Regions from separate parts of the Microbacterium sp. F2 genome, predicted to be linked through region 2. Evidence: predicted binding sites of a transcription regulator. Region 2 holds the regulator's gene; each other region holds the start of a gene.
What was found. The regulator HrcA, encoded in region 2, represses chaperone genes, less so after heat shock. The targets are predictions, from matches to a motif close to TTNGCACTCGNNNNNNNCGAGTGCNAA.

Region 1: a site for HrcA is predicted at 5,925-5,951, ahead of ACQVDU_RS08830 (Hsp20/alpha crystallin family protein). Genes of this name have one in related genera too.
Region 3: a site for HrcA is predicted at 2,666-2,692, ahead of groES (co-chaperone GroES). Genes of this name have one in related genera too.

What each region holds. Positions count from the first base shown of each region.
Region 1 is NZ_JBNVBV010000003.1:230,529-238,174, reverse strand. Features, by position in the region: gene ACQVDU_RS08860 (MFS transporter) at 1-702, opposite strand, end outside; gene ACQVDU_RS08855 (organic hydroperoxide resistance protein) at 873-1,295, opposite strand; gene ACQVDU_RS08850 (MarR family winged helix-turn-helix transcriptional regulator) at 1,377-1,796, opposite strand; gene ACQVDU_RS08845 (DUF2207 domain-containing protein) at 1,894-3,732, opposite strand; gene ACQVDU_RS08840 (MarR family winged helix-turn-helix transcriptional regulator) at 3,776-4,219, shown strand; gene ACQVDU_RS08835 (DUF2804 domain-containing protein) at 4,248-5,279, opposite strand; gene ACQVDU_RS08830 (Hsp20/alpha crystallin family protein) at 5,380-5,841, opposite strand; gene ACQVDU_RS08825 (acyl-CoA dehydrogenase family protein) at 6,001-7,167, opposite strand; gene ACQVDU_RS08820 (CaiB/BaiF CoA transferase family protein) at 7,160-7,646, opposite strand, start outside.
Region 2 is NZ_JBNVBV010000001.1:653,752-661,397, forward strand. Features, by position in the region: gene rpsT (30S ribosomal protein S20) at 1-204, opposite strand, end outside; gene ACQVDU_RS03280 (alpha/beta fold hydrolase) at 312-1,037, opposite strand; gene lepA (translation elongation factor 4) at 1,113-2,960, shown strand; gene ACQVDU_RS03290 (DUF1990 family protein) at 2,971-3,615, shown strand; gene hemW (radical SAM family heme chaperone HemW) at 3,615-4,823, shown strand; gene hrcA (heat-inducible transcriptional repressor HrcA) at 4,934-5,968, shown strand; gene dnaJ (molecular chaperone DnaJ) at 6,017-7,132, shown strand; gene ACQVDU_RS03310 (16S rRNA (uracil(1498)-N(3))-methyltransferase) at 7,135-7,646, shown strand, end outside.
Region 3 is NZ_JBNVBV010000002.1:78,026-85,671, reverse strand. Features, by position in the region: gene ACQVDU_RS05430 (class I SAM-dependent methyltransferase) at 1-962, opposite strand, end outside; gene ACQVDU_RS05425 (extracellular catalytic domain type 1 short-chain-length polyhydroxyalkanoate depolymerase) at 1,096-2,424, opposite strand; gene groES (co-chaperone GroES) at 2,775-3,071, shown strand; gene rarD (EamA family transporter RarD) at 3,332-4,297, shown strand; gene ACQVDU_RS05410 (metal-sensitive transcriptional regulator) at 4,332-4,688, opposite strand; gene ACQVDU_RS05405 (heavy metal translocating P-type ATPase) at 4,685-6,997, opposite strand; gene ACQVDU_RS05400 (heavy-metal-associated domain-containing protein) at 6,994-7,200, opposite strand; gene ACQVDU_RS05395 (ABC transporter substrate-binding protein) at 7,442-7,646, shown strand, end outside.

The DNA.
Region 1 (7,646 bases), on a different contig from region 2:
CATCCCCGCCAGAACGAGAGCCGCCATTGCCGAACGCGCACGTCCACCCTCAGCGGCAGCGACGACGTCGGCATCCGTCGTCGGCTCCCGGCGCGGCACCAGCGCGGCACTGCGGTGAAGCGCGAACTGTGTCACGAACACCGCGATCAACGCTGCGGCTGCCAGGAGCGAGAGCTGCGGCGACAGCACGACGGCAACGATGCCGACCAGCGCCGGACCGATGATGTAGACGACCTCGTCGACGACGCCCTCGAACGCGAAGGCTGCCGAGACGTCATCGCGCGACATGGCGAGCCACCGGACCCGCGAGAGGGGTCCGACCTGTGGCAGGGAAAGGCCCGCGAGGCCGGCGAGCGCGACAGCCAACCCGTCGGGCACGTGCCCGACGGCGAGGACGAATGCCACGACGGATGCGACATTGGTCACGACGCCGATCAGGAGCACGCGGCGCTGGCCCCATCGATCAGAGAGGGCACCGCCGACGGGCGCTCCGACCGCCTCGCCGAGCGCCGTCGCGGCGGCGGCCACTCCGCCGACCGCGATGGAGCCGGTCGCCGATGTCGCGAGGGTGAGTATGGCAAGCGGGACCATCGACACCGGCAGGCGCCCGAGCGACGTCGCAATGAGATAGCCCCAGCCAGCGAGAGAGGGCAGGGCGCGGTAGGCGGCGAGGGCAGAACGCCCCGACGACAGATCAGTCACAGACGGAATCGCTTTCCGACGCATCCCCCGACCCGGATGGCGTCGCCCGCCCGCTGATGAACTCTTGTGGCACGGACTCTATCAGCGGCAGATCTCGCCCAGTGAGCAGCGCGAACGGCAGGGGCCGGTCGGATGCCTCTCCGCCGGCCCTGTCGTTCGTCTGCTCGAGGTCAGTCCTCGACGACGCGGACGATGACCTCGATGTTGCCTCGGGTCGCGTTGGAGTAGGGGCAGACGAGGTGTGCGGCGTCAGCCAGCGCCTGCGCCTGATCGGCCGCAACGTCCGGGATGACGACCTCGAGCTCGACAGCCAGGCCGAACCCGCCGTCACCGTTGGGTCCGATACCCACGCGGGCACCGACGCTGGTGTCGTGGAGCTGCACCTTCTCGCGGCGCGCGACACTCAACAGCGCGCTGTGGAAACAGGCGGCGTACCCCGCGGCGAACAGCAGCTCGGGGTTGAGCGCGCCGCCCGCGCCACCCATCTCTTTCGGCACGCGCACGTCGGCATCCAGCAAACCGTCGATCGTCGCCACGTGACCGTTGCGGCCGTCGCCGGTGGCCAGGGCTTCAGCGGTGTACAGGGTTTCCATGGGGTTCTCCTTCTGTATGGGGATTCGTGGCTGCTCGCGGGCACGCGTGATCGCAATCACCCCGGCGGCGAGTCGGAAGCGTCAGACGTGCGAAGCGCTGCCGGCCTGGATGCTGGCTGTGTATGCCCGCACCTCCGATGCCAGGGACTGCGCCATGTCGAGAGGTATGCCCATGCACCGGGCGATCTCGCCGGGCACGTGGGCGAGCTCTTCCCGAAGGGCTGCGCCGCGATCGGTGAGCCGAATCGTCACGACGCGAGCATCCTCGGTGGAGCGGGCACGCACAACGAATCCAAGGGCCTCCAGGCGGCTCAGGAGCGGCGAGAGCGTGCCGGAGTCCAGAATCAAATCGTCGCCGAGCTCCGTGACGGTACGCGGCTCCCGCTCCCAGAGCTCTACGAGCACGAGGTATTGCGGGTAGGTCAGTCCCCACGGCTTGAGGGTGCGGCGATAGGCCTGTGTCGTGGCGCGATGTGCCGCGTAGAGCGAGAAGCACAGCATCCGGTCGAGGGCGCGCTCTGGGACCTCTTCTTTCGCGATCACAGAAAAAGCATTGCACACAATTTAGTTGTGCACAACTTAATTCGGATGCCGCACCCTAGACCCCGCCACCGCCACCACCACCGCCACCACCACCGGCGCTTCCGCCACCGCTGGAGCCGCCCGAGGTGGACGACGTCGTCGTGGTCGACAGGGTCGAGATCCCCGAAGAGAAGGCAGCAGCGTTGAATCCCGCCGTGCCGACATACCAGCCGGGAACGCCGGTCTGGTCGTAGAGCACGGCGAGGTGCTCGGCCCATTCCTCTTCCTGGCCGAACACCACGGCGTAGGGCAGCAGCGTCTCGTAGATCCGCAGCATCTGGCGGGGGTTCGCGGGATCCACACGCGCACCGCTGTCGTCGAGCGCGATCCGCTCGGCGCCCTGCGGCGACTGCAGCATTCGGATCCGGTCGGCCTCAGCCCACTCGATGAACACCTGCAGGCCCTTCAGGTGATCACGAGTCTCGGCGCCGGCGGCGGTGAGCGGCTTCCGAGACACCAGGCCAGCGACCACGAAGAACATCACGAAAGCCACGATCATCAGGAGCACAGGGATGGTGGCATCGACGAAGGCTCCGAGCGCCTGGAACCCGAGCGCGATCGTCAGAATGCCCAACACGATGGCCCCGAGCGTCGGCCAGAACCGTAGGCCGCTGGGAACACGGCGTCGAAGCCCGCGCGTGTCGAGTTCTCGCTCCGCCGCCTTGATGATGCGGCGCGCGGCCGACGAGAGTCGTGTGTCGCTCGACCCGAACTCGTACTCGTCTCCGGGCGCCATGGTGGGGAACAGCCCCTGCAGCAGCAGGAGTCCGTCACCGTCGGCGCGGGCCGGATCCATCAGCACCGCCTTGAGCTTCAGGCCACCGAAGAGCTTGCGGCCGGCTTCCTCGATCCGGATGCTGCCGACCACCGCCTGCTCGAGCACCTCGGCGGGGATCGCCTTCGTCGTCTTGCCGAGCAGTACCGCGCTCTCAAGCGCATCGATCCGCGGCGGCGGCGCGTACTCGGCGATGATCGTCGGCCGGCCGGGCTCGTCGCGCAGCATCCTGACCCGGAACACGATCGCCCACACGAGCGACCCGATGACGCCGAGAAAGGCGAGAGCCTGCAGCCACCCGAACGGCGAGGCGAGGTAGGAGCTGTCGAACGACGTGAAGGTGTCGGGGTGAAAGGCGACGGAGATCGTCATCGTCTCGTACGAGTGCAGGTCAGTGGCGGATGCCGTGACTGTCACCCCGCCGTCGGCATCCGTCGTCGAGGCGATCGAGCACTGGTCGGTAGCGCCTGCAGCACCGACGTAGCAGGACTGCGCCCCCGTGAGGGCGGCGGCAAGTTCGGTCGGAACGTGCAGCGTCGCCGAGACCGACCCAAAGGGCTGAACCCAGTCGACACCGTTGACGTTCCAGTACAGCTCATCCACCCCGGTGTCATCGAAGAAGCGGGCGACGTTGTCGAGCGTGTACGTGAAGACGTAGGTCTGCGCACCGTGGACGTAATCGTCAGCGCGCGAGGTCATCACGTAAGCGCCGTCCTCGCTCACGACCTCGGCAGGCCTCGGGTTCCCGTCGGCGTCGGTGATCGACACGAGCTGGGTGTGCAGCGGTGCGCCCAGGTACGAGTCGGGCAGGATGCGGCGCATCCCCCGGTTCTGGTCGTACTCGGGGAAGATCGCGACGAACGTCTCGACGACGGTCATCGTGCTGGTGCCGTCTTCGGCGCGGCCGAGCGTGTAGTCGGCATCCAGGCTCTCGAAAACGAAGTCGTCGACGTCGGTGGACACCGCCGCGGCTTCATCACCGAACGACACACTCACCGAGCACGCGACGATCGCGACCAGCGCGATGGCGAGCGTCGCGACGGCGCCGACGGTCCGGTGCAACAGGATCCGGGCTGACATGAGATCAGCCTAGGGGCGCCGCCGTGGTCGTACTCTGGTGTGCATGACGGACCGGCGGCTGGCGATCGACGCGTGGGAGAGCCTGTTTCGCGCACAACACGAAGTGCTCGCCGAGATCAGCGGCGACTTCGTGGTCGGCGAACTGACGCAGGGCGAGTACGACGTCCTGCTCACCGTCACCCGGGCGCCCGGGATGTCGGCACGCCTGCGGGATGTGACGTCCAACATGCTGATCAGCCAGCCGAGCGTCTCGCGGCTCGTCGACCGCATGGTCGCCTCGGGGCTGCTGACAAAGTGCTCAGATCCTGACGATGGCCGCGGGGCAGTGGTCACCGCAACAGATCGGGGCGCGAGCCTGTTCCGCAAGGTAGCCTCGGCCCACGGCAGGGCCATCGCAGAACGGATGTCGACCCTGAGCGACATCGAACTCGAGCAGCTCCGCACGCTGACCGCCAAGCTCCGTCAGTCGCGCCCATCAGACTGCTGACGCCAGCATCCGGGCCCGAGTTGGTCTGCTACCACCGGTTGTGGACGTGCTCGGCCCATCCCTCGATGCCCTCGAACGGGATGACCTCGCCGTTCGCCGTCGTGAAGGTTCCTGACCACACGCCGAAGCACTGGTCGGTCGCCGCCGCAATGATGCCGAGGTTCGTTCGCGCAACACGGTCATAGAAGGGGACGAATCGCGCGTCCAGACCGCCGCCGCACACCGACCACGGGCTCAGAAAGTCTGCCTGGTCGTAGTCCCACGTCACGTCGTCGTGGATCTTGTGCATCCGTCCATCGACGAAGAACGCGTTCTCGGTGGCGCCGGTGCCGTCGGTCCACTTTCCGCCGACCTGGATCCCGATCACGCTGCCCCGGTAGCGGCCAGACCCCGCACCCCAGTTCCAGGTGATGTCGTAGGGCCATCGCCCGCGACCGTGGTCGAGCACCGCCCACGACTCCCCCGCCGGCAGGTCGTAGACCTCGCCGTCGATGGCGATCGTGCCGGTCGCGCAACGCGCGACATCCTTGACCGTGTACTGAAATCGACGGTCGGTCCACGGCACAACGACGGCGAGACTCTCGTTTCCGGCGGGCTTGTCGGCGAAAACAGCGACGGACGCGCGGGGGACCTCGACGCGCATCCGGACGCCGCCTGTCTCCTCGGTGATCTCGATCCGAAGATCCTTGGCGCGTGCCGTAACGGGTCCCTGTCCCAGCGACCCGGGCAGGCTCACGCCGCGTGCGGGGACGACAGTGGCCGCGCGATGGACGGCCTCGTTCGACTCACGATCGAACACCCAGACCTCGTGCACCGCGGCGTAGTCGATGGACGACACCGTGACGCCCACGATGAACCGCGGCGTCATGATGTTCCAGTACTCCCACCGCTTGTTGCGCCCCCAGGACCGTCGCGGCCCGATCCCGTCAGTCCGGATGAGTGGGGAGCGTGCCCAGCCGACCGCGGCGGGGTTCAGGCGCCCATCGGGAAGGGTGAGTTCGACCGGAGCCGTGATCTCACTGCGAGAGTCTTGTCTGGAAAAACGAGTCGTCGTCGACACGCACTCCAGCCTAGAGGCGGGGGACTATTCATCCCGCCGCACGCGCGAGCACGCAGAAGCCCCCGGTCCGTTGTCGGGCCGGGGGCTTCTGGAGAGTAGGTCAGGCGCTGGCGCCGGCCTCCTGGATCTCGCTGTGGGACTCGTCGACCGTGATCGTCGCCGGAGCCTCGGTTGCGATGTCGATCTTGCGCGGCTTGGCCTTGGGGCTCACCGGAATCGTGACCGTCAGCACGCCGTGCGCGTAGCTGGCAGCGATGCCCTCGGTGTCGACGCCCTGGCCGAGGCTCAGCTGGCGCAGGAAGCTGCCGGCCTCACGCTCACGCGTGATCCACTTGACGCCCTCCTGCGAGGTGAGCGTGCGCTCGGCGCGGATCGTGAGCAGCTGGCCGTCGACATCCACGTCGACCGAACCGGGGTCGATCCCCGGAAGGTCGGCGGAGAGCACGTAGTGGTCGCCGTCACGGTAGAGGTCCATCGGCATCTGACGCGGTCCGCGGCGGTTGCCGTCGAAGAGTGCGTTCGCGAATCGCTCCATCTCGCGGAGCGGGTCATAGGTTGCCATCTCGTCTCCTTTATGAGCGGGGTCGGATTCGGCATCCGACCGAGTTCTAGAAGTTGAGTCACCTCGACTCAACTGAGTTCAGATTAGCACTCTCGACATGCGAGTGCCAGCTGTCTGAGCGCGCAAATGACTCGCTCTCGGCGAACAGGATCCCTGCGCTCAGCGGAAGGCGGGGATGCCGGTGATCGCCTGGCCGAGGACGAGCGTGTGCATCTCGACAGTGCCCTCGTACGTCAGAACCGACTCGAGGTTCGCGGCGTGCCGGATGACGGGGTACTCGAGTGAGATCCCGTTTGCGCCAAGGATCGTGCGGGCGGTGCGGCAGATCTCCAGCGCCTCCCGCACATTGTTGAGTTTGCCGAGGCTCACCTGCTGCGGGGTCAGCGTGCCGGCATCCTTGCGACGCGCGAGGTGGAGCGCGAGCAGCAGTCCCTTCTCATACTCGACGACGGCGTCGACGAGTTTCTGCTGCGTGAGCTGAAACGCCGCGATCGGTTTGCCGAACTGCATCCGCTCCCCCGCGTAGGTGAGCGCGGCGATCAGCGCCGACCGCGCGGCACCGAGCGCGCCCCAGGTGATGCCGTATCGCGCCTCGTTGAGGCAGCTGAGCGGACCGCGAAGCCCGACCACCTCGGGGAGCACGGCATCCGCGGGCAGGCGCACCGCGTCGAGCACGAGTTCCGAGGTCACGGATGCCCGAAGCGACAGCTTGTGGTGGATCTGGGGAGCCGAGAATCCCGCCGAGTCCGTCGGAACGACAAACCCCCGGATGCCACCATCGGTGTTCGCCCAGACGATCGCGACATCGGCGACCGACCCGTTCGTGATCCACATCTTGCGGCCCTCGAGCACCCAGTCCTCGCCATCGCGGCGAGCTCGCGTTCGCATGCTCGCGGGGTCGGAGCCGGCATCCGGTTCGGTCAGACCGAAGCATCCGATCAGGTCACCGGCAGCCATACCGGGAAGCCAGCGCTGCTTGTGTTCCTCACTCCCCCAGCGCCAGATCGCGTACATCGCCAGCGACCCCTGCACCGACACGAGCGAACGGATGCCGGAATCGGCGGCTTCGAGCTCGAGGCATGCCAGGCCATACTCGGTGGCCGACATTCCGGCACACCCGTACCCCTCGAGGTGCATGCCGAGTACCCCCAGCTGCCCGAGGTCGTTCGCGAGCCCGCGCAGATCGTCGATCTCGCCGCGCTCGAACCAGTCCGCCACGAACGGGCTCACGCGCCGTTCGACGAACGCGCGCACGGCGTCGCGGGTTGCGCGCTCGTCGTCGCTGAGCAGAGCATCGATGCCGGCGATGTCGATCACGTCATCCATGGTTGCCACGGGCTTCTCCTTCGGGCAGGTCACTCGCGTGACCGATCGGATCGGGGTCGGCGGCAAGCCACCGGCGAATCTCGTCGCCGTGCTCGTCGAGCCGCGGCGGGCGCACGTACCGGCCGATCGGCGTCCGCTCGAACCGCAGCGGAGACCTGATCTGATCCGTGCCGCCAGCGACCGGAACTCGGGGCTCGAGACCGAGCCGTTCTGCCAGGGCGAAGCCGTCGGCGACGCTGCCGATCGTGCCCGCCGGCACACCGGCATCCATCAGACGCGCCGCCCACGACGACGCGGTGTCGCTGTGCAGCCGAGCTTCGAGGGCTGCCGCCAGCTCATCCCGGTGGGCGACGCGCTGCGCATTCGTGACGAAGCGGGGATCAGCCGCAAGGTCCGGGGCACCGACGATCTCGCACAGCCTCGCGAACTGCGCGTCGTTTCCCACGGCGAGCGCAAGCACTCCCTCGCCAGTGTCGAGC
Region 2 (7,646 bases):
GTGGATGACGCCCTTGCTGACTGCCTTGTCGAGCTTCTTGGTCGCGGTGGCCAGAGCCTTCTCGGCGGCGGCCTTGTCGCCAGCGGCGACGGCCTCGCGGGTGCGACGCACCTCGGTCTTCAGCGCGCTCTTGACGGCCTTGTTGCGCTCGTGAGCCTTCTCGTTGGTCTTGTTGCGCTTGATCTGCGACTTGATGTTCGCCACGTGGAGACGTTCTTTCGTTCGAGTGATGGATGGACTGCCGGCGACGAGAGAGGGGCGTCCACCAGCGATCGTGAGGGTAAAACCCACACACAAGCCAATCAGCGAGTCTACCAGGTCTGTTCGATGGTCGTGAGCGCGAGGTTCAGGACCGCGTTGAACACTCGCGGTCGCATGGCCGTGACCAAGTGGCTCGTCCGCGGAACAACGATCAGTTCGGCATCCGGTGCGACCCGCGTGAACAGCCGCTCGTTGACCCGCAGCTGGTCGAACTGGCCGTTCACGAACCACAGTGGGACCTCGATCCGGCCGAGGGCCGACAGCAGGTCCAGCACCGACAAACTGCGAAGTGCCGTGTCTTGCGCGTCGAGCGCATAGCCCCCAGCGCCGAAGTCCGCCCGTGTCTCTGGTGGCAGCGTGGCATCCAGCACCCGTTCACTGAGCCACGCTCCGCGGTTCGGGAGCGAGTCGAACCCGCGGGCGAGAAGTCGATAGGTCTGCAGTGCGGCACCGCGCGGAATGGCCGTGCATGATGCGGCAATCAGGCCGGCGATCGGAGGGGCATCCTCTTGCCCGGCGTACTCGATCGAGAGCAGTCCGCCCATCGAGTGGGCGACCAGCAGGACGGTGCCGTGTTCCTCCGCGGCACGGCGCACGGCCTCATCGATCGTTGCGAACGCACCGTCGAGCAAGAACGTCTCGTTCATCCGCGACCCGTGCCCGGGGAGGTCGACGGCTGTCACGGGGTTACCGCGTTCGGTCAGGTACTGCTCTTGCGCCCGCCACATCGTGCGGGAGGTGCGGATGCCGTGAACGAGAACCACCGCGACCGCCATGTCGGTAGAGTAGCCCGCCGTCGCCGTGAGGCAAGGGGGATGCGACAGTGCGCACGCCGGTAGAATCGTGCGGATATGTCCCCCCGTGCCTCTACGCCGCTGCAGCCGGCAGCTACGCCGCCCGCGCAGATCCGCAACTTCTGCATCATCGCGCACATCGACCACGGCAAGTCCACCCTGGCCGACCGCATGCTGCAGATCACGGGCGTCGTCTCTGATCGCGACATGCGTGCGCAGTACCTCGACCGCATGGACATCGAGCGCGAGCGCGGAATCACCATCAAGAGCCAGGCGGTGCGGATGCCCTGGCAGACGGATGCCGGCACCTTCGCCCTCAACATGATCGACACTCCTGGTCACGTGGACTTCACCTACGAGGTGTCGCGCTCGCTCGCGGCGTGCGAAGGCGCGGTCCTGCTCGTGGATGCCGCGCAGGGGATCGAAGCGCAGACGCTTGCGAATCTCTACCTGGCGCTCGAGAACGACCTGCACATCATCCCGGTGCTCAACAAGATCGATCTACCCGCCGCGGACCCCGAGAAGTACGCGGCTGAACTCGCGAGCCTCATCGGCGGCGATCCGGCCGATGTGCTGCGAGTCAGTGGCAAGACCGGGCAGGGCGTGGAGGAGCTTCTCGACAGAATCGTCGCTGAGATCCCAGCCCCCACCGGTGACGCTGACGCGCCGGCCCGCGCAATGATTTTCGACTCCGTCTACGACGCCTACCGCGGCGTCGTGACCTACGTGCGGATGGTGGACGGCAAGCTCGAACCGCGCGAGCGCATCCAGATGATGTCGACCCGGGCAACGCACGATCTTCTGGAGATCGGAGTCTCCAGTCCCGAACCGACCCCGACCAAGGGCCTCGGCGTCGGCGAAGTGGGGTATCTGATCACCGGCGTGAAGGACGTGCGCCAGTCGAAGGTCGGCGACACGATCACGAACCAGCGCAAGCCGGCATCCGATGCCCTTCCGGGCTACACCGACCCCAAGCCCATGGTCTTCTCGGGCATCTACCCGATCGACGGCAGCGATTACGCCGATCTGCGCGAAGCGCTCGACAAGCTCAAGCTCTCGGATGCCTCACTGCAGTACGAACCCGAGACCTCGGTTGCGCTGGGCTTCGGCTTCCGCTGCGGGTTCCTCGGGCTCCTGCACCTGGAAATCATCACTGAGCGACTCTCGCGCGAGTTCGACCTCGACCTGATCACCACCGCGCCGTCGGTGACCTACACGGTCACAACCGACACCGGAGAGACTGTCACCGTCACCAACCCCAGTGAATACCCCGACGGTCGGGTTGCCGAGGTGTCGGAACCAGTGGTGAAGGTCGGCATCCTGTTGCCCAAGGATTATGTGGGTACGGTCATGGAGCTGTGCCAGTCCCGACGCGGGTCGCTGCTCGGTATGGACTACCTGAGCGAGGACCGCGTAGAGCTGCGCTACAACATGCCGCTCGGTGAGATCGTCTTCGACTTCTTCGATCAGCTCAAGTCCAAGACGCAGGGTTACGCGAGCCTGGACTACGAGCCGGCTGGGTCGCAGACCGCCGATCTCGTGAAGGTCGACATCCTCTTGCAGGGTGAGAAGGTGGATGCCTTCAGCTCCATCGTCCACCGCGACAAGGCGTATGGGTACGGCACGATGATGACTGAGCGCCTCCGCAAGCTCATCCCGCGCCAGCAGTTCGAAGTGCCCATCCAGGCCGCCATCGGGGCGCGGATCATCGCCCGCGAGAACATCCGCGCGATCCGTAAGGACGTGCTGGCCAAGTGCTATGGCGGTGACATCACCCGCAAGCGCAAGCTGCTCGAAAAGCAGAAAGAGGGCAAGAAGCGCATGAAGATGGTCGGTCGCGTCGAGGTCCCCCAGGAGGCGTTCATCGCAGCGCTCTCGGGGGACGTCGAGGGTAAAGACAAGTAGTCTGATCGCCATGCGCCGCGGAACCTTCCGGGACGAGACCGTCGACTATGCAGCAGTCGGGGCCACACAGGCTACCGACCTCATGCAGTACCCGCCGGAGAAGAGCGTCCCCGCCGAGGAGTCCTGGCGGATCGGTAGCGGTCAGGCACGATTCGAGTCGGCGACCGAGTCGCTCTTGTCATGGGCGCCGCTGCGCGGGGCCGGGTTGTCGTTGGCCGACATCCGTCCGGCATCCGGGTCCGGCTACGCCGGCGTCGCGTACGACTCGGATGGCGCGCCGATAGCGCCGTCGCGACGCGACGCCGAGCAGCGTTTCGACGCCGAGGGCACTCCGTATGTCAGCGCCGGCGCTACAGTGCATGTCACCGGCCGGCTCAGCGGCTACCGCGCGGATGCCGAACTGCGCGTCATTCTGGCCGTCGAAGAACCCCGGCGCACGGCTTATGCGCTCGGCACCGTGGGCGGCTCTGTCGTCAGCGGCGAGGAGCTGTTCCTGGTCGAGTGGCGCGATAACGACGAGGTCTGGTTCACCGTGCGCGCATTTGACCGTCCCGTATCGACGCTGTACCGGCTGGTACCGCGCTTCGTCCGCGGGCGGCGGCGACGGCTCTTCCGGGCCTACCTGACGGCGGTATCGCCGCTGTTCGCTCCCTGATGGGCGCAGCGCTTCCCCTCGGCGATCCCGTTCCGCGCGACGGATCGCTTCCCGGGGCGGTCATCGACCCCACCGCCCCGCTGTCTGCATACGTCCATATTCCGTTCTGCCGCGTCCGCTGCGGCTACTGCGACTTCAACACCTACACGGCCGAGGAGTTGCGTGGCGCGCGCCGCGAGGACTATGCGGGGACGCTGCTTCGAGAGATCGACCTCGCGTCGGGCGTCCTTTCTGCCCATCCGAGGCCACTGAGCACGGTGTTCTTCGGCGGGGGAACGCCGACGCTGCTTCCTGCCCGCGACCTCGCAGTCATTCTGGTAAGCCTGCGGGATCGCTTCGGGCTCGAGCCGGATGCCGAGGTCACCGTGGAGGCGAACCCCGACACTGTCACACCTGAGGTCACCGAGGAACTGGCCGGTGCGGGAGTCACGAGGTTGTCGATCGGGATGCAGTCAGCGGTGCCGGAGGTGCTTCGGACGCTCGACCGGACGCACCGACCCGAAAACGTTGCGACGGCGGTGCGCGCCGCACGAGACAGTGGTCTGGCAGTAAGTGTCGACCTCATCTACGGCGCGCCAGACGAGACCCTCGATCACTGGCGACGCAGCGTCGAGGCCGCCCTTGCGCTGGAGACTGACCACATCTCGGCATATGCGCTGATCGTCGAAGAGGGCACTGCGCTGGAGCGCCGCATCCGACGCGGAGAACTCGCCACACCCGACGACGATCTGCAGGCTGCCATGTACGAGCACGCTGACACAGCGTTCGAGGAGGCCGGCTACGACTGGTACGAGGTGTCCAACTGGGCGAGGACCCCCGCCGACCGTTCGCGGCACAACCTTGCGTACTGGCACGGCCACGACTGGTGGGGTTTCGGTCCTGGCGCCCACAGCCACGTCGGAGGCGTGCGGTTCTGGAATGTCAGGCATCCTGCTGCCTACGCGCAGCGGCTCGCTGCCGGCGATTCACCGGGGGCGGGCTTGGAGGTCCCCGATGAGGAGGCGCGACTGCTCGAGCGCGTGATGCTGCGGGTGCGTACGGTGGAGGGTCTGCCGGTTTCGCAGCTGGCATGGCAGAGCCGACAAGCCGTTGCCGGTCTCGTCGCGGATGGACTCGTCGACGGTCGCGAGGCGGTGCGGGGGACCCTTGTGCTCACTCGTGCCGGGCGACTGCTGGCTGACGCGGTAGTCCGCGCGCTGACCGCGTGATCCAGGGCGTGGGGGAGAGGCATCCGCTAGAATTGGCACTCTGAGGATGTGAGTGCCAGTGCCACGTCGAGCCGCTGTAACGGCCGACGCCGGATGCGGAAGGAGGCGACATGGTCAGCGAGCGTGGGCTTCAGGTCCTGCGGGCTATCGTGCAGGACTACGTCGATACCCGCGAGCCCGTCGGAAGCAAGGCCATCGTCGAGCGTCACGCGTTCGGCGTATCAGCGGCCACGATCCGCAACGACATGGCGCTTCTCGAAGACGAAGAACTCATCGCGGCACCCCATACCTCGTCGGGGCGCGTCCCGACCGACAAGGGCTACCGCGTCTTCGTCGACCACCTCGCCGAGATCCGGCCCCTTTCACCGGCCCAGCGCGCAGCCATCGCGAGCTTCCTGCAGGGGCCCGGAGACCTGGATGACGCTCTGGCGCGAACGGTGCGGGCACTCACACAGCTCACCGGCCAGGTGGCCATCGTGCAGTATCCCTCGTTTGCCAAGGCGACCATCACGCACGTTGAGCTCGTGGCACTTGAGCCCACCCGGGTGCTTGTCATCGTCGTCACCGATACGGGACGTGTGTCACAACGCCTCGCGCTTCTGACCGTGGCCCTCGACGAGTCAGATCTCGCGCGCGTTCGCGCCGAGGTGTCGACACTGCTTGTCGGCCGCAGCGTCCGTCAGGGGGCGAAGCGCGTCGAGGAGCAAGCAGACAGTGACGTGCGCACCGCCCACCAGTCGGCGGTCACCGAGATCCTTCGAGTCGTGCAGGAGGAGCTTGACGAGTTCCGTCAGGATCGGCTCGTGATGGCTGGCGCGGCAAATCTCGCGCGTCGCGAGAGCGACTTCCGCGGAAGCATCTACCCGCTTCTGGAGGCGATCGAAGAGCAGGTGACGATCCTTCGCCTGATGGGGGAGATGGTCGCCGATGACAACGGGCTCGCAGCCAGCATCGGACGTGAGAACGAGGCGTTCGGGCTGTCGGAGGCATCCGTCATCGCAAGTGACTACGATGCGACGGGCGCGCGGGCACGCGTCGGGCTGATGGGCCCGACTCGAATGGACTATCCCAGCAACCTCGCGGCGGTACGTGCAGTAGCGCGCTACCTCACGGGGCTGCTCGCCGAGGACGAAAAGGGCCGATGAGCCCGTACGAACTGCCCGCGACAACACGCGGGATGCAGAAAGGTGACCGTGGCTGACCACTACGAGGTCCTTGGCGTGTCGCGAGACGCGTCGCCCGAAGAGATCAAGAAGGCATATCGCCGCCTGGCCCGAGAGCTTCACCCGGATGTGAACCCGGGGGAGGACGCTGCCGAGCGGTTCAAACTCGTCACGCATGCCTACGACGTGCTCAGTGACCCGCAGCAGCGCCAGCGCTACGACATGGGCGGCGGCCAGAACGGTGGTTTCGGCGGAGCCGGCGACTTCGGTGGCTTCAGCGACATCTTCGAGAGCTTCTTCGGGGGAGGGGGCGCTGCTCGCGGCGGGCGCCCGCGGTCTCGCAAAGAGCGGGGCCAGGATGCGCTGGTTCGCGTCGACCTCGACCTGAAGGATGTCGTTTTCGGTGTCCATCGCGACATCGACGTCGACACCGCCGTCATGTGCGAGACCTGCAATGGTTCCTGTACGCAACCCGGAACGACGCCGGTTCGCTGCGATATCTGCCATGGCACGGGCCACATCCAGCGCACCGTACGAAGCCTCCTTGGCAACGTCGTCACCTCCCAGCCGTGCGGCACATGTCAGGGGTACGGCACGACGATCCCCTATCCGTGCGCGACGTGTCAGGGGCAGGGTCGCGTTCGGGCTCGTCGCACTGTGTCGATCGACATTCCGGCCGGTGTTGACACGGGCCTGCGCCTACAACTTCCCGGATCGGGTGAAGTCGGACCGGGCGGCGGCACGCGGGGCGACCTGTACATCGAGGTCTCTGTCGCGACGCATCCGGTGTTCAGCCGCGAAGGTGACGACCTGCTCGCAACCCTCGAAGTCTCGATGCCGGATGCCGTTCTCGGCGCGGCCACGACGATCGAGGGCCTGGACGGACCGGTGGACCTCGAGGTGCGTCCCGGTGTTCAATCAGGCGACGTGCTGACCATCAAGGGTCGAGGCATCACACCGCTGCGTGGCAATTCACGCGGTGATCTGCGCGTGGGTGTTCATGTGGTCACACCGACGAAGCTCGACGCCAAGGAACGGGCTCTCATCGAGGAGTTCGCCAAGCGGACGAAGGCACCTGCGCCCCACCTGGCTGAATTCCATCAGGGTCTGTTCTCGAAGTTGCGCGATCGGTTCCGGAACGGCTGATCGTGCCGCTTCACTTCGTCGTCGACGAACGACTGGACGCCGAGACCGGCCAGACCGTGACCCTCACTGGTGCTGAGGCGCATCACGCAGCCACGGTACGTCGGGTCCGTGTGGGGGAGACCGTGACGCTCGGTGACGGCGCCGGCGTGTGGATCGAAGGCACGTGCGAGGCAGTCGCGGCGCGCGAGGTCGTCGTGCGTGTCACGAACCGGGAGGACCTACCCCGCCCATCCGTGCGGATCGAACTCGTCCAGGCGCTCGCGAAAGGCGACCGCGACGAACTGGCGGTCCAAGCGTCGACGGAACTGGGCGCGGATGTCATCACGCCCTGGCAGGCTGCCCGCAGCGTGTCGCGCTGGGACGCGGCCAAGCGTGAGAAGGGCGTCGCCCGCTGGCGCCAGATCGCACGAGAAGCGGGCAAGCAGGCGCACCGCGCGTGGCTTCCCGAGGTCGGCGCGCCGGTGACGACGGTGCAGTTGTGCGCGCGGGCAGCGACGACCCGGATGCTCGTGCT
Region 3 (7,646 bases), on a different contig from region 2:
TGCACGAACGGACTCGTCACCGCCTCATCACCGGTGAGGTACGCGATCTTCTCCGCCAGCATCCCCGCCCGCAGCGACCTCGCAACCTGTCCGATCAGGCGGGCGCGGATGACTGCCCCATCGGGTTCGTGGATGAACTCCCCGAGCGCGCGCACCGGTTCGTCCTCGCTGTCGGCGGGCGCCGTGAGCTCCGCGGCGTGCTGCCCCCGCAGGAGCAGCGCCGACCGTGTCACGCCCTCGCGCGCGAGCGCGCCCGACCACAGCACGAGCTCGATCGTCGATCCGTCGGCGCTGACCCACTGCGCCTCGTACCCGTCGGGGATGCGGTCGCGGTCGAGTCCCGGGCCGAGCTTGACGCCGCCCGGCATCCGGCCGGTGAGTTCGAACACCCACTCCAGCGACGGTGACCAGTCGTCGGTACGCGCGCGGCCCGTCTCGCCGGCCTCGCGCCGTGCCGGATCAAGCCAGACCGCCTCGACCCCGCTGAGGTCCTGGTCCTCGGCCAGGCCGTGGCGCACGGTGACGTCAGCGCCGAACGGCGCAAGATTCACGGTAGCGAGGGCCGCGGTCACCTCGTCGGCGTCGACGGCGTCGACACGGATGCCGAGGCTTGCCAACGCCAGCGCATCTCCGCCGATCCCGCAGCCGAGATCTGCGACGCGCTCGATCCCCGCGCGGCGGAACCGCCCGGCATGGTGGGCGGCAACCGACAGACGCGTCGCCTGTTCGAGACCGGCGCGAGTGAACAGCATCCGTGCCCCGAAGTCGCCGAACTTCGATCGCGCCCGCTCCCGAAGCCGCGCCTGGGTCACGACAGCCGACACCAGGTCGGGGGAGTGCCCGGCGCCGCGCAGCCGCGAGACGGTGCGCGCCACCTCGTCGCTGGAGGAGACGGGGCCGAGGCTGTTCAGCAGGTCGAGTCCTGCCGGGGTCAGCAGCGCCCGCACCTCGGCGATGTCCATCCATCCACCCTAGGTGCGGGCGCTGCCAACTCCTCAAACCCGCCCACGGAGTGAGGCCCGCGGGCGGGTTCTGCGGCTCTGATGCCCGACTCTTGAGGAGTTACCGACGCATGAGAGCGTCAGCGGGGCCACGTCAGCCGCAGCTACTCACGAGATCCCACGAGGATGCCGATACGCGCTGCAGACTCGTCACGGTGGCATCGCCGAGGCCCAGGTAGTCCTGGGTTCCGATCGCGTAATAGGGGTTGTAGGGGTTGACCCCGTACGACGTGGCGCGGCCCGCTGCCTTGTGGGCGGCGTTGGTGGCGGTGACGCAGTCGCTCGGCGGGACTGTCGGCGTCGGCGTGACTGTCGGGGTCGGCGTCGGCGTGGACGTGGGCGTCGGTGTGGGTGTCGGCTCGCCTGACCGATCGACGCGGCGGTTGTTGTCGAAGAAGAACTCCGTCACGTACGCCGGGTAGTCGATGCTGTTCGCGCTGATGTACGAGCCGCCAGATCCCGCGCCGGCCGGCCAGTTGTGGCCGAGTCCGGTGTTCTGGATGACGGAGACGCGCGGCCCCTCGGCATCCGAGTGAAGCGTTCCCGAGCCCGACGTGTTCGTTCCAGCAAGGCCCGACAGGCCGAAGCTCGAGGTCTGGTCGGCGTCGTAGATGTCGGCCATGATCTGCCCGTTCAGCGTGTTGTACCCGGGCGCAACTGTCGAGTCATTGCTGCCGTAGACGACCGAGGTCAGCTGCGTGTCGAATGACCCGGATGCCGAGCCGGCGAAGCCCGTGCACGTCGATACTCCCTGGTTCTTCGATACCGCGACCGACGAGATCTGACCCGAGGTGGTGCCCACCGTCGGTCCGGCGTTGATGCCGATCCCGGCGAACACGTCAGGCGCGAGGCATCCCATGACCATCGTCTGGCCACCGCCCGAAGAGAGTCCCGACACGTACACCTGGTCGGCGTCGATACCCAGGCTCGCGCGGGCGGTGAGCGTCGAGGCCAGCGAGAGCAGGTTGTCGTCGTGGCGCGACGGGGCGGTGCGCGAGTGGTTCGCGTCGTAGTAGTCCCAGCAGCCGAGGATCACACCGCCGTTCGGGGCATCCGGCAGCGCGACGACCATGCCGTACTCGTCAGCAGTCTGTGCCCAGTTGCCGGCGGACTGCAGGTCGGATGCCTTCTGTACGCATCCGTGGAGCGAGATCATCAGCGCGCGGCCGGCGGGAAGCGCGGCAGCCGTCGTCGGCGTGTATAGCCGCACCGACATCCCGGCGATCGTTTCGGTCGTCCAGGTGCCAGTGCCGCCGGTCGAGCCACCGCCAGATCCGCCGCCGTTGGTGCAGCCCGGCAGGGTCTCGAAACCCGGAGGGCAGGTGATCGCCTGGGCGGCGGGGGCTGCGGCCGCGAGTCCCGCCACCGCCAAGCCGGCCGCCAGGAGCGCGCCGAGTGCGCGCTGTCGAATACGAGAGATCATGCGTCATCCCTTCGTCGGCGCCCCGGCCATCGCCCCGGGCGCCTTCGCGCGGTCGTCCCGGTCGGAGCACGGGCATCCCTCGTCAGTGAGCGGATGCCGAGGTGCGTCATCGCACGGCACTCACGGTAACTGAAAGATGATTCATATACCAGGTTAAGTCGTCGCGCATGGCAGGACTCTCATCGTGCAGGCGCGGCGAAGACGAAGAAGGTGAGAGAGCGTCAGCAGTTCGGCATCTGGATTGGCACTCGCGTTGCGTGAGTGCCAGAGCTTCAATACACTTGCGTTAGCACTCTCGGTGTGAGGTTGCTAACGAGTCTTGGTATCTCAAGGAAAGCAGAGGTAGACCCGTGTCGGTTTCCATCAAGCCGCTCGAGGACCGCATCGTCATCAAGCAGGTCGAGGCCGAGCAGACCACCTCGAGTGGTCTGGTCATCCCCGACACCGCGAAGGAGAAGCCCCAGGAGGGCGAGGTCGTCGCGGTCGGACCCGGTCGTATCGATGACAACGGCAACCGCGTTCCGCTCGACGTCGCCGTCGGTGACCGCGTCATCTACAGCAAGTACGGCGGGACCGAAGTGAAGTTCGGCGCTGACGAGTACCTGGTGCTCTCGGCCCGTGACGTGCTGGCGGTCGTCGTCCGCTGAGTCGACAACTCTTCGACGGGGCTCGGATGCTGTGGCATCCGGGCCCCGTCTCTTGTTGTGGCCGGGGACGGTCCCTCGCCTCGCGGGGCATGGCAGGAATCGGCCGGGATTCGGCCGTCGAGCTCTGTCCGCGCTCGTCGGACGTGCGCCGTGGTGTCGTCGGCGCGCCCTAGTCTGAATAGGTGACGCGCGAATCGAATCCGGGAGACAGGGGTTCCGCGCCAGTGACCGGTGACATTCCGGCATCCGGTGCCGCCGAGATCGCCGGGTCGGATGCCGCGCAGCTGGCCCAGGAAGCACCGGCGGATGCCGCGCGCGAGAGGCTCGTCGGTGGCGTCTTCGCGTTTTCGGCCTATTTCCTCTGGGGCTTCCTGCCGCTCTACTTCATCCTGCTCGCCCCGATCACCGGGTGGGAGTTGGTGGGATGGCGGATCCTGCTCTCCCTCGTCTTCTGCATCTTCCTGCTCACCGTCATGCGCGCGTGGCGTCCGTTCCTCGCGATCGTGCGTCAGCCGCGCCTGCTCGGCTGGACGGCGCTGGCGGGAGCTGTCATCTACGTCAACTGGCAGGTGTTCATCCTCGCGACCCTGTCGGGTCACGTCATCGAGACGAGCCTCGGCTACTTCATCAACCCGATCGCCACGGTGTTGCTCGGTGTCATCGTGCTGCGCGAGCGGTTGCGTGTGACGCAGTGGATCGCCATCGCGATCGCAGGCATCGCTGTGATCGTCACGATCGTCGGCTATAACTCGGTGCCGTGGGTAGCTCTCACGCTCGCGGCATCCTTCAGCGTCTATGGCCTGATCAAGAAGCGCATCGGGCCGTCGGTGGATGCCGTCAGCGGCCTCACCCTCGAGTCGGCGTGGCTCACACCGCTCGCGATCGTGCTGCTGGTGGTCACGTCACTGACGAGCGGTCTCACGGTCGGCGCGTACGGGGTCTGGCATGTCGTGCTGGTGAGCCTCGCGGGCGCCGCGACGGCCGTGCCGTTGCTGCTGTTCGCCGCCGGAGCGCGGCGTGTGCCGCTCACCGTCGTCGGACTGCTGCAGTTCATAGCGCCGATCATGCAGTTCATCACCGGGGCGTGGATCCTCGGTGAGCCGATGCCGCCCGAGCGGTGGATCGGCTTCGGTCTCGTGTGGGTAGCGCTCGCGGTGCTGACTGTCGACTCGGTCGTCTTCGCGCGACGCGCGCGCGGCGTCAGCGACGTCGCCGAATACAGCTGACTCGGCTGGCGCCAGCGTGCGCTGAGGCCCGGCGTCAGCGCACGAAGCGGGCGATGGCTGCCGAGGCTTCGCGGATCTTCTCCTCGGCCTGCTCGTCGCCCTGCCGCGCGGCATCCACGACACAGTGACGCAAGTGGTCCTCGAGAAGCCCGAGCGCGACAGACTCCAGCGCGGCAGTGGTCGCGCTGATCTGCGTGAGGATGTCGATGCAGTACTTCTCGTCCTCCACCATCGAACGGATGCCGCGAGCCTGTCCTTCGATGCGCTTGAGCCGGTTCAGGTATCGCTGCTTGTCGCCGATGTACCCGTGGTGCGCCTCCGGCTCGTGAGCACCGTGCTCGTCATCCGTCGCTCCGCCCTCGTGCGGGGTGGTCTCGAGAGTGTCGCTCATCGCGGGCTCCGTTCTTTCGTGCGTGTGCGTGACGGGGCGACTGCCGGGTCGATGCTCTGGAAGCGGCGCAGTCGCAGGCTGTTGCCGACGACGAAGACGCTGGATGCCGCCATTGCCGCCCCGGCGATCATGGGGTTCAGGAGCCCCAGGGCAGCCAGCGGAATCGCCGCGACGTTGTACGCGAACGCCCAGAAGAGGTTCCCACGGATCGTCCGCAGCGTCGCCCGCGACAGCCGGATGGCGTCGACCGCGCCCAGGAGGTCTCCGCGCACCAGCGTCAGGTCGGATGCCTCGATGGCGGCATCCGTGCCCGTGCCCATCGCGATGCCAAGGTCTGCCTGCGCGAGCGCTGCAGCGTCATTGACGCCATCGCCGACCATCGCCACGACCCGGCCGCCTGCCTGAAGCGCCTCGATCTGTGCGGCCTTCTCGGCCGGCAGCACACCGGCGATCACCTCGCGGATGCCGACCTCGTCGCCCACCCGACGCGCCACGGCCTCGTGGTCGCCGGTCAGCAGGATCGGCTCCAGCCCGAGCGCGCGCAGCCGGGCGACGGCCTCCCTGCTCGAGGGCTTCACCGAATCTGCGACGTTCAGGATGCCACGAGCTTTCCCATCCCACGCGACCACGACGGCTGTCGTCCCGTTCGCTCCGGCGCGCTCGACGGATGCCGTAATCTCGGCATCCGGATGCACTGACCAGTCGGCCATCAAGCCCAGCGAGCCGACCGCGACGGCGTGGCCTTCGACGACCCCCGTCGCTCCTCGTCCCGGCACCGACGAGAAGGACGCGACCTCGGGAAGCGGGTCTCCGGCCGCCGCCGCCGAACCTGCGATGGCCTGGGCAATGGGGTGCTCGGATGCCGACTCCACCGCTCCAGCCAGGCGCAGCACCTGGGTGGCATCCTCGCCCGCTGCCGGAACAACACCGATAAGCGTCATCCGCCCCTCGGTGACGGTGCCGGTCTTGTCGAGCACGACGGTGTCGACGCGCCGGGTCGACTCCAGAATCTGCGGCCCCTTGATGAGGATGCCGAGCTGCGCGCCCCGGCCGCTCCCGACGAGGAGCGCTGTCGGTGTCGCGAGCCCCAGCGCGCACGGGCAGGCGATGATCAGCACGGCGATCGCAGCCGTCAGCGCCATCGCGGTGCCGCCGCCAAGCAGGAGCCAGGTAACGAGGGTCCCGACGGCGATCACGATCACGATCGGTACGAACACCCCGGCGACGCGGTCGGCCAGTCGCTGCACCTCGGCCTTGCCCGCCTGCGCCTGTTCGACCAGGCGAGCCATCTGTGCCAGCTGCGTCTGCTCGCCGACACGCGTAGCGCGCACGACGAGGCGACCACCGACGTTGACTGTCGCGCCGATGACCGCGTCACCGTCGTGGACCTCGACGGGAACCGACTCTCCGGTGATCGTCGAGGTGTCCACGGCTGATGTTCCCGAGACCACGACCCCGTCGGTCGCGATGCGCTCGCCGGGGCGCACGACGAACTCGTCACCGGCCCGAAGCTGCGCGACGGGAACGCGCACCTCGGCGCCACCGCGCAGCAGCGCGGCATCCTTCGCGCCGACCTCGAGGAGTGCCCGAACCGCCTGGCTTGCGCGCCGCTTCGCGCGTACCTCGAGGTAGCGCCCGAGCAGCAGGAACGTTGTCACTCCCGCGGCGACCTCGAGGTAGATCGTGTTTCCGGCCTCGCCGGGCTGCGCGATCCACGTGAAGCCGTGGGTCATGCCCGGCATTCCGGCGCCCCCGAAGAAGAGCGCGTACAGCGACCACAGGTAGGCGGCTGAGACTCCCATCGACACGAGCGTGTCCATCGTGACGGCGCCGTGGCGCAGGTTGATCACCGTCGCGCGGTGGAACGGCCAGGCTGCCCACACCACGACGGGGGATGCCAGCGCGAGCGATGCCCACTGCCAGTAGGTGAACTGCAGCGCGGGGATCATCGCGAGCAGGATCACCGGTACCGACAGCACCGCCGCACCGATCAGACGCTGACGCAGCGAAGCGAGCTCGGGATCGGTCTCTGGCTCATCCCTTTCCGGGGTCGGCGGCGCGGGGAGGGCAGCCGTGTAGCCGGTGCGTTCGATCTCGGCGATGAGGGCTGCAGCATCGGCTACCCCCGCCGGGGCGTCGTCAATGTGGACGACGGCCTTCTCGGTGGCGTAGTTGACGGATGCCGACACCCCCGGCATCCGATTGAGCCGCTTTTCGATGCGCGCGGCGCACGAGGCGCACGTCATCCCGCCGATCTGAAGCTCGATCGGTGCGGAGCCGCCCCCGCCGACGCCGAGGGGGGTCGTCACAGTCGCGCGGCCTGGTATCCGGCCTCGTCGACCGCGCTCAGTACTGCGTCGTCGTCGAGGGCGTCGGCGGTGACCGTCAGGAGGCCCGTCGCGGCGCTCACCTCGATAGCCGTTACTCCCGGGATCTGCGAGACCTCGTCGCGCACGGCGTGCTCGCAGTGGCCGCAGGTCATTCCGGTGACGAGGTATTCGTGGTTTGTCATGGCGGGTTCCTCCCGTGCGCGTTCGGCGGTTGTAATACCCCCATGGGGTATGAATCTCAACGATACCCCCATCCGCGCCCTTCTCGTCCCGCAGATCGCGACGGATCCCAGCGCCAGGTAACGATTTGACGGCGTTACACATCGTTAACGCACCGCAACACACGCGAGACCAGTCCGCGGATAGGTTATTGGCACTGTGCGGGCGCTTGACGACCCGCATCCATTCACAGCAAGGAGCATCATGGGCGTCTTCACACGATCCCGCGCCGGCTCGATCCTCGGCGGTATCGCCGTGGTCGGTGTCAGCGCGGTCTTCCTGGCGGGTTGCGCCGGCGAATCCGGTGGCGGGAGCGGTACCACCGAGCCGGGCGAGTCCCTCGACCTCAAGATCGGCACTGCGCTGCCTGTCACCGGCAACCTGGCCTTCCTGGGCCCGCCGGAGATCG